One region of the Thauera sp. WH-1 genome, then DNA from elsewhere that is predicted to be linked to it. Evidence: predicted binding sites of a transcription regulator. Region 1 holds the regulator's gene; the other holds the start of a gene.
The links. The regulator sigma-54, encoded in region 1, starts transcription at its own class of promoters, with help from an activator protein. The targets are predictions, from matches to a motif close to TGGCACGCTTNCTGCTNA.
Positions count from the first base shown of each region.

Region 1 (5,091 bases):
GATCTCGCAGCCCGACACCGGCGAGCAGGCGCTCGAGATCGCCGACATGCTGGTGCGCTCGGGCGGCGTGGACATCGTCGTCGTCGACTCGGTCGCCGCGCTCACACCGAAGGCCGAGATCGAGGGCGAGATGGGCGACCAGCTCCCCGGCCTGCAGGCGCGCCTGATGTCGCAGGCGCTGCGCAAGCTCACCGCCAACATCAAGCGCACCAACACCCTGGTCATCTTCATCAACCAGATCCGCATGAAGATCGGCGTCATGTTCGGCAGCCCCGAAACCACCACTGGTGGCAACGCGCTCAAGTTCTACGCCTCGGTGCGCATGGACATCCGCCGCACCGGCACGATCAAGAAGGGCGACGAGGTGGTCGGCTCCGAGACCCGTGTCAAGGTGGTCAAGAACAAGGTGTCGCCGCCGTTCAAGGAAGCGCACTTCGACATCCTCTATGGCGAGGGCATTTCGCGCGAGGGCGAGATCATCGACCTCGGCGTGACGCACAAGATCGTCGACAAGTCCGGCGCCTGGTACGCCTACCAGGGCGACAAGATCGGCCAGGGCAAGGACAACTCGCGCGAGTTCCTGCGCAACAACCCGGCGCTGGCGCGTGAGATCGAGAACAAGGTGCGCGCCGCGGTCGGCCTGCCCGCAATGGCGGTGACGACCACCGCAGCGGCAGCCGCCGAGGCCTGAGCGGGGCCAAGGTACGGCCATGGGCGTCCCCAGCCTGCGCGAGCGCGCGCTCCGTCACCTGGCGCGGCGCGACCACTCGCGCGCCGAACTGGCGCGCAAGCTCGCCACCCACGGCGAGGCGGACGAGATCGACGCCGTGATTGCGCGCATGGGCGAGCTCGGCCTGCAGTCCGACAGCCGCTACGCCGAGGCCTTCGTGCGCGGCAAGGCGGCCCGTTTCGGCGCCGGCCGGCTGCGCAGTGAGCTGGCGCGGCGCGGCATCGAGCGTGACCTGATCGAGCAGGCGATCGAGAACGAATGCGTAGAATCGGAACTGGAACGCGCACGCCAGGTGCTGCGCAGCCGCTTCAGCTCCGCGCCGGCCGACCCGCGCGAATGGGCGCGCCAGGCGCGCTTCCTGCAAACCCGCGGCTTCGCCCCCGAACTGATCCGCAAGCTGCTGAAAGAGCCCTTCGATGAGTCTGCTTAAGGTCGCCGGCCTGCAAAAGCGCTACAAGTCGCGCACCGTGGTGCACGATGTCGGCTTCGAGGTCGACCCGGGCCAGGTGGTCGGCCTGCTCGGCCCCAATGGCGCGGGCAAGACCACCTGTTTCTACATGATCGTCGGCCTGGTGCGTGCCGACGGCGGTCAGATCACGCTCGACGGCACCGATCTCACCCACCTGCCCATCCACGCCCGCGCCCGCCTCGGCCTGTCCTACCTGCCGCAGGAGATGAGCGTGTTCCGCAAGCTCAGCGTGGCCGAGAACATCCGCGCCGTGCTCGAGCTGCGGGGGCTGGAGACGCGACAGATCAACGCCCGCCTGGACGAGCTGCTGCTCGAGCTGGGCATCAACCACCTGCGCAACAACACCGCGGTGTCGCTGTCCGGCGGCGAGCGCCGGCGCTGCGAGATCGCCCGCGCACTGGCGACCGACCCGCGCCTGATCCTGCTCGACGAGCCCTTCGCCGGCGTCGACCCGATCGCGGTCATCGACATCCAGAAGATCATCCGCTTCCTCAAGGAGCGCGGCATCGGCGTGCTGATCACTGACCACAACGTGCGCGAGACCCTGGGGATCTGCGACCGCGCCTACATCATCAGCGAAGGCCGGGTACTGGCCAGCGGCAAGCCGACCGAGATCATCGACAACGAGCGCGTGCGCCAGGTCTACCTCGGCGAGCATTTCCGCCTGTGAGTGCGCACCCACACCGACCACGATGAAACCCAGCCTCCAGCTCAAGCTCTCCCAGCACCTCACGCTGACGCCGCAACTGCAGCAGTCGATCAAGCTGCTGCAGCTGTCGACCATCGAGCTCAACCAGGAGATCGAGCGCTTCCTGCTCGAGAACCCGATGCTCGAACGCGCCGACAGCGATGGGGTGGAGTTCATGCCCCCTGCCGCGCCGGGCAGCCCGCCCGAGCACGAACTGCAGCAACAGCAGCGCCAGGACGAGGCGCGCGAGGCGGCGCCCGACAGCGCCGGCGCCGAGGCCGGCGAACACAGGGAAGGCGGCGAAGGCAGCAGCGAGGACGAGGGCATCGACTGGTCGAACGTGGGCAGCGGCGCCTCGAGCCGCGGCGAGGACGATGACGACGTCGATTACCAGGACCTGCAGGCGGCCGGCGTGTCGTTGCGCGAGCACCTCGACCAGCAGGTCTCGCTGTCGCCGCTGTCGGATCGCGACCGCGCCCTGGTGCGCCTGGTGATCGAGGCGCTCGACGACGACGGCTATCTGCACCAGCCGCTCGAGGAATTGCTCGAGCTGCTGCCCGAGGAGTCCGAGGTCGAGCTCGACGAACTCAGCATCGCCCTGCGCCATGTGCAGAACCTCGAGCCGGCCGGGATCGGCGCGCGCAGCCCGCAGGAATGCCTGTCGCTGCAGTTGCGCACGCTGCCCGCGACCGACACCCGCGCGCTCGCGCTCGAGATCGTCGACAAGCATCTCGAGCTCCTCGCCGAGCGCAACTTCGTCAAGCTCAAGAAACTCACCGGCTGCGACGACGACGCCCTGCGCGCCGCCCACGCCCTGATCTGCAGCCTCGACCCGCACCCGGGGTCGCGCTACTCGAGCGCGGAGACGCGCTACGTGCTGCCCGACGTCGTCGTGCGCAAGCTGCGCGGTCGCTGGACCGTCACCCTCAATCAGGAGGCGATGCCGCGCCTGCGCATCAACCGCCTGTATGCCAGCCTGCTGCAGCAGAACCGCGGCCAGGGGGGTGGGCTCAGCGGCCAGTTGCAGGAGGCACGCTGGCTGATCAAGAACGTCCAGCAGCGCTTCGACACCATCCTGCGGGTGTCTCAGGCCATCGTTGACCAGCAGCGGCAGTTCTTCGATCATGGGGAGGTGGCGATGCGGCCACTCACTCTCCGGGAGATCGCAGACCAGCTCGAGCTGCACGAATCCACCGTATCGCGCGTCACCACGCAAAAATACATGGCGAGCCCGCGCGGTGTATTCGAACTCAAGTATTTCTTCGGCAGTCACGTCGCCACCGATACCGGCGGAGCGGCATCCTCGACGGCGATTCGAGCGCTGATTCGCCAGCTGGTGGATGCAGAAGACAGCAAGAAGCCGCTGTCCGACGCCAAGATTGCAGAAGTTCTGGGCCAGCAGGGTATCGTGGTCGCACGGCGCACGATCGCCAAGTACCGTGAATCCCTCAATATCCCGCCGGTCAGTCTGCGCAAATCCATCTGACAACAACAGGAGTTAACATGAATCTCAACATCACCGGGCGCCATGTCGAAGTCACCCCGGCCATTCGCGACTACGTGACTTCCAAGCTCGATCGCGTCATCCGTCACTTCGACAACGTCACCAGTGTCGCGGTGATCCTCTCGGTCGAGAAGCTCAAGCAGAATGCGGAAGTCACGCTGCACGTGCGCGGCAAGGACATCTTCGTCGAGAGCGACGACGCCGACCTGTATGCCGCCATCGACGCGATGGCCGACAAGCTCGACCGGCAGGTTCAGAAGTACAAGCAGAAGCAGGCCGACCACAACCACGAAACGATCAAGCACCAGGCACCCGAAGTCTGACGCCTTCGTTACCGCCCCGTGTCCGGGGTGTGGTTATAATGCGCGCGTTTTCACGACGCGAGCCCCACTCGCCCCGGACCGTCCAAACGCAGCACCTGACCTAGGCGGTTCAGCTATTGCGCAAGCCTTCCAGCGAATGAGCCTGATATCTCAACTCCTGCCACTTTCCAACGTGGTGGTCGACCTCGACGCCAGCAGCAAGAAGCGCGTCTTCGAGCAGGCGGGCCTGTTGTTCGAGAACAACCAGGGCATCGGTCGCAGCACCGTGTTCGACAGCCTGTTCACCCGCGAACGACTCGGCTCGACCGGGCTTGGTCAAGGCATCGCGATTCCGCACGGCCGCATCAAGGGCCTGAAGGACGCCGCCGGCGCCTTCCTGCGCCTGGCCACACCGGTGCAGTTCGACGCCCCGGACGGGCGTCCGGTGAACATGCTGTTCGTCCTGCTCGTTCCCGAGCAGGCGAACGAAACCCACCTGCAGCTGCTGTCCGAGCTCGCGCAGATGTTCAGCGATCGTGATTTCCGCGAAGCCTTGCTCGACGCACCGGACGCGGCCCACATCCATCAGATGTTCATGAACTGGGGCGCCGATGCGGCAGACCAGCGTCGCGCGGCTGTATGAGGCGTACCGCGACAGCCTGAAGCTGTGCCACCTCAGCGGGCGCCTTGACGCGCGCATCGCGGTGGCCGAAGAACGCATCTGGCCCGCCGATCTGGTGGGCCACCTCAATCTGATCCACCCGACCCGCCTGCAGATCCTCGGTGCCGCCGAACTCGCCTGGGCACGCCGCCAGTCGAACGAGAAGGTCGCGCATCACCTCAACGAAATCCTGTCCGCACGTCCGCCGGCCATCATCGTCGCCGACGCCTGCGAGGTGCCCAACATCGTGCACGGCATCTGCGCCGCACACGATGTCGCCCTCTTCACCACCGATCATCCGGCGGCCAGCGTGATCGACCAGCTTCGCCTCTACCTGTCGCGCGAGCTGGCCGAGAAGGCCTCGCTGCACGGCGTGTTCATGGACGTGCTCGGGCTGGGCGTGCTGATCACCGGCGACTCGGGCGCGGGCAAGTCCGAGCTCGCGCTCGAACTGATCTCACGCGGCCACGGCCTGGTGGCCGACGATGTCGTCGAGCTCTCACGCATCGCGCCCACCGTGCTCGAGGGACGCTGCCCCGAACTGCTGCAGGACTTCATCGAGGTCCGCGGCCTGGGTATCATCAACATCCGCACGATCTTTGGCGAGACCGCCTGCCGGCGCAAGATGCGCCTGCGCCTGATCTGCCACCTCGAGCGCCGCCAGCCCGGCCCGGGCGACCCAACCCGCCTCCCCGTGCAGCAGGAGACGCAGGACATCCTCGGCGTCAAGATCTCGC
Region 1 covers NZ_JBLQGP010000004.1:66,145-71,235, reverse strand. Annotated here, with positions in the region: gene recA (recombinase RecA) at 1-691, shown strand, start outside; gene recX (recombination regulator RecX) at 711-1,160, shown strand; gene lptB (LPS export ABC transporter ATP-binding protein) at 1,147-1,869, shown strand; gene ACMV5O_RS05900 (RNA polymerase factor sigma-54) at 1,892-3,373, shown strand; gene hpf (ribosome hibernation-promoting factor, HPF/YfiA family) at 3,391-3,714, shown strand; gene ptsN (PTS IIA-like nitrogen regulatory protein PtsN) at 3,851-4,336, shown strand; gene hprK (HPr(Ser) kinase/phosphatase) at 4,305-5,091, shown strand, end outside.

Region 2 (5,091 bases), on a different contig from region 1:
GGGGTGGGTCAGGCAACTGGCCCGCCCTTTTTGTTTGAGGCGTGCGCTTGCCGTCCGATGCCGCTGGCACGCGCGGTGCGCCGGGCTGCAGCCAGACCGCCGGGTTCTGGGGGGGCTTTCGTCGCTTCACCGTAGCGCTAGGCGGTGACGGAGGGGCACGCGCACTTTTTTTGCAGATTGTGGAGCAACAGAATGGATCTTGAGGCGGCAACGCGGGCCTGGCGAGCAATGGGGCCAGGGCTCGAGGTGCTCGATGCTGCGGCTGCAGCCGCCAAGTATGGGGTGGATACCACGGCGCTGCAGCGTCGCTTCCTTGGGGCATTGAGGCTGGAGCACGGCGAACTCGTGACCGACGTGATGCGCATTGCCTCGCGTTTCGGCGTACCGGTGTACCCCGTCAGTACTGGACGCAACTGGGGCTATGGCACGGCACTGCCGGTGCGCGACGACTGCATGGTGCTCGACCTGTCCGGGCTCACGCGCATCGTCGAGTTCGACGCGGAGTTGGGCATCGTGACGCTCGAGCCGGGCGTCACGCAGCAGATGCTGGCAGACTTCCTGGATCGTGGCAGACATCCCTTCCTGCTGCCGGTTACGGGTGCCGGGCCCCAATGCAGCCTGGTCGGCAATGCGCTCGAGCGCGGTTATGGCATCACGCCCGAAGGCGATCATTTCGCCGCGGTGACGAACATCGAGGCGGTGCTGGCCGATGGCTCGGTCTATCGCGGGATGCTGCGCGAACTGGCTGGCGATGACCTCGGCAGGCTGTTCAAATGGGGTGTCGGGCCCTATTGCGATGGGCTCTTCACGCAGAGCGGTTACGGCGTCGTCACCCGGATGTCGATCGCGCTGGCACGTCGCCCGCAGTGCATCAAGGCCGTGTTCTTCGGCGTGCGCGATGACAGCCTGCTCGAGGAGGCCGTCAAGCGCGTGCGCGACATTCTGGCTGCGCTTCCCGGGGTCGTGGGTGGCATCAATCTCATGAACCGCAGGCGTGTGCTCGCGATGGCCGCGCCGTATCCGGCTGATCAGGTCGGTGCGGACGGTCTCATCACGCCGGCGGCGGTGGAGGCCATGGGGCGGGCCTACCAGGTCATGCCGTGGACGGGCTTCGGCACGCTCTACGGGACATCCCGCGTCGTTCGCGCCGCGCAGCGCGAAATACGCCGCGCCTTGGCCGGTGTCGCCAGCCGCGTCGTCTTCCTCTCCATGGGGCAGGCCCAATTCCTTGCCCGCCTGACGCAGAAGCTGCCGGGCAGCCTGGGCGCGCGCGTGGGCAAGACCGCGGCGACCATCGCACAATCGCTGGAACTCGTCGAGGGGCGCCCCAATGAGACGGCCCTCCCGCTCTGTTACTGGCGCGGGGGATCCATGCCGCCGCAGGGGACGCCGCTGGACCCCGCACGCGACGGTTGCGGGCTGATGTGGTATGCGCCGCTCGTTCCCATGCGCCCCGGCACGGTGCGCAAGTATGTGGAAATGGTCGAGGAGCAGTGCCAACGGCACGGAATCGAGCCGCTCATCACGCTCACCTCGCTCAATGCAAGGCTATTCGACAGCACCGTGCCGATTCTCTTCAGGCGCGACGACGCCACCGAAGCCGCCGCTGCGCGGGCCTGTCTTGCCGCCCTCAGTGAGGCGGGGCGAACGCTCGGCACCCACCCCTATCGGCTCGGGGTGCAGGAGATGGGAAGACTGGGCGATCGCGACCGTGCCAGCGCAGATCTTTCGCAGCGCCTGAAGGCGGCGCTTGATCCTCAGGGGCTGATCGCGCCGGGGCGGTATGAGTAAGTGGCCTCGCCTACCGGCGGTCACATACAGCTAGCCGCCCTTGCCTCCGCTATATCCTGCCATCGTAAGGTGGTAGCGCCGGCGGCGCGCCGGGGGCACAAAACAAAGGACTCACTCCCGTAATGCCTCGGGAGTGAGTCCAGTGTGTTCCACCCAATCTCGATCGAAGCTACAGTAAATAGGCTTCAACGGACCGGTTGGAACATGCTCGCCTCATGGAAAGCCGCCAGTGTCACTTCTTGGCGGTACGCCGACGGCTAGCGGCGAAACCGACCAAGCCAAGGCCCAAGAGGGCGAGGGTTCCGGGCTCCGGAACTGCAGTGGTGTTTGCGAGCGCTTGGCCATTTCCGCCACCGGAGTAGCGCGAATTCGGGTCAAGAGTCGCCCGGGTGCCGAAGAAAGCGCTTCCGGAGTAGGCAACACTCTTGGGGTCGAAGTAGTCAGCCGCTGCACCGCCGACGATTTCAAAGACTGCTGAGACGAAACCGTTATCGACCGTACCAGTTTGGAGAGAGAAGCTGGTGATGGTCAGGTCAAGCCACAGGATGTCCCCGATCGCACTGTTCGCAACAGCCTGAGAATTCACTGGCGTGTTGAAGTCGGGGGTGTTATCGACGTAGACGCGAACCCAGCCATCCGTCACATCGAATGTATTGTCCGTGTTGAGGCCAATTCCGCCAAATGCGTAGGTCAACTCGCAACCCGGGCAGAAACTCCCCGCGCCGCCGCCCGTTGGAGATGCCTGAATGATGCTCATTGCCGGGTCGTTGATACGCATATACTCGCCAGCGCCTGCCAGGTAGTAGCCCGTAGCCGCCGCAGGGGCGCCGGTTAAAGAGGCAAGCACGTTCCCGATGGTGTCAGCCGTGGTCCAGCTTCCCAAGGTGCCGACGGCATCGTTGGTCGTGCTGAACCACTGCGTGAACTGCGTCTCACCGATAAAATCCTGCTCGATCGGCGGGGTACTTCCATCGGTCCACTCGGTATCCCATGTAACACCGGCGACAGAGACCATTGCCGAATACGATGGCATCGAGAAGGCTGCCATGCTCCCGAGGGCAGCGACTAAGAGGGCTTTTTTCATTTCAATCTCCTTTGTTGGATCGGTGCACGGTGGCGCCCGAATCTCACTGAGCATAATCCGTGCCTGTATCCTACGGCATTGATAAAAAAGGAGAAAAAATAGGAGTGATGGATGCTGTGCTTATGAGATGTAAAAAAATCCGACACTTTCGCAGGCGTGCGCGGTCTCGTTGTGGCTTTACCTTCTAGAACCCGTCTCAGTGGCAGTGATGGCCAGCCTGCCGTTGCGAAGGGGATGTGAGTTGTGCATTTGCGATGCGAGTTCGACGCCCTTTAGCCCACCATGTTGTCCCGATGGATGAGCTCCGGTTCATCGATGTAACCCAGCAGCCGCTCGATCTCCGCCGTCGGCTTGCGCGCAATGCGCCGGCACTCCGACGCCGAATAATTCACCAGCCCGCGCGCCACTTCCTCGCCGGCCAGCGTGCGACAGGCCACCGCCGCGCCGCGCTTGAAGTCGCCGCGCACCTCGACCACGCCCACCGGCAGCAGGCTCTTGCCGCTCTTGAGCGCGGCCACCGCGCCGTCGTCGATGATCAGGTCGCCGGCGAGCTGCAGGTGGTCGGCGATCCACTGCTTGCGCGCCTGCAAGGGCGTGCTGCTGGCGTAGAGCAGGGTGCCGAGGGGCTCGCCCGCGGCCAGGCGCAGCAGCGGGTCGGCCTCGCGGCCGCTGGCGATGCAGGTGTGGGCGCCGCTGCGTGCGGCGCGCTGGGCGGCGCGGATCTTGGTGATCATGCCGCCCTTGCTGATCGCGCTGCCCGAGCCGCCGGCCATGGTTTCGTACTGGCGGTCCTCGGCGCGGCCCTCGGCGATCAGCGTGGCCGTCGGGTCCTTGCGCGGGTCGGCGGTGTAGAGTCCCTGCTGGTCGGTGAGGATGATCAGCGCGTCGGCTTCGATCAGGTTGGCGACCAGCGCGCCGAGGGTGTCGTTGTCGCCGAACTTGATCTCGTCGGTGACCACGGTGTCGTTCTCGTTGATGATCGGCACCACGCCGAGCTGCAGCAAGGTGGTGAGCGTGCTGCGGGCGTTGAGGTAGCGGGTGCGGTCGGACAGGTCCTCGTGGGTGAGGAGGATCTGTGCGGTGTGCAGGCCGTGGCGGGAGAAGGCCTTTTCGTAGGCTTCGACCAGGCCCATCTGGCCGACGGCGGCGGCGGCCTGCAGCTTGTTCATCTCGTGCGGGCGCCGCGGCCAGCCCAGGCGCTGCATGCCGGCGGCGATGGCGCCGGAGGACACCAGCGCCACCTGCCGGCCCTCGGCGCGCAGCGCGGCGATCTGGCGTGCCCAGGCGTCCAGCGCCTCCTTGTCGAGGCCGGCGCCGTTGTTGGTGACGAGGGCGCTGCCGACCTTCACCACGAGGCGGCGGGCGTTGCGGATCTTGGTTCTCATCTCGATGCGTGCGAGCTCGAAAGGTCGGGAAAGGGGGGCAGGCGCCGGTCGGTCGCGGCCAGTGCCGGGTCAGGGTTCGATCAGGAGGCGCGCGCGCCATCCGGCCCGGCGTCGTCGCGGGCGTCGGCATCGTCGTCCGCCGCGTCCTCGGGCAGGGCGTCGTCGTCCTCGTCGCGCAGGGCTTCACTTTCATAGGCGGCGTCGGCGGCGGCGCGGGCGGCTTCGATCGCGGCCAGGCGGGCGGCTTCGGCGGCGTGGCGCTCGGCGCGCTCGGCCTCGATGCGCTCGCGCTCGGCGTCGAGGAAGTCCTGGATGGCGAAGATCAGCGCCTTGGTGCCGTCGCCCTTCAGCGCCGAGATCTCGAAGTGGCGCTCGACCGGGCCGTAGGCGTCGAGGAAGGCCTGCACGCGTTCGGCGCGCTCTTCCTCGGGGATGAGGTCGAGCTTGTTCAGCGCCAGCCAGCGCGGCTTGTTGTAGAGCGCCTCGTCGTACTTGCGCAGCTCTTCGACGATTGCCTTGGCGTCGGCCACGGGGTCGGCCTCGGGGTCGAAGGGGGCGAGGTCGACCAGGTGCAGCAGCACATGGGTGCGCTGCAGGTGGCGCAGGAACTGGTGGCCGAGGCCGGCGCCCTCGGCTGCGCCCTCGATCAGGCCGGGGATGTCGGCGATGACGAAGCTGCGCGCCTCGCTGGTGCGCACCACGCCGAGGTTGGGCGCGAGGGTGGTGAAGGGGTAGTCGGCGACCTTGGGCTTGGCGGCGGACACGCTGCGGATGAAGGTCGACTTGCCGGCGTTGGGCAGGCCGAGCAGGCCGACGTCGGCCAGCACCTTG
Region 2 covers NZ_JBLQGP010000008.1:130,595-135,685, reverse strand. Annotated here, with positions in the region: gene ACMV5O_RS10345 (FAD-binding oxidoreductase) at 193-1,791, shown strand; gene ACMV5O_RS10340 (PEP-CTERM sorting domain-containing protein) at 2,024-2,875, opposite strand; gene proB (glutamate 5-kinase) at 3,148-4,260, opposite strand; gene cgtA (Obg family GTPase CgtA) at 4,341-5,091, opposite strand, start outside.
Region 2: the regulator sigma-54 is predicted to act here: its motif matches at 2,923-2,940, upstream of ACMV5O_RS10340 (PEP-CTERM sorting domain-containing protein).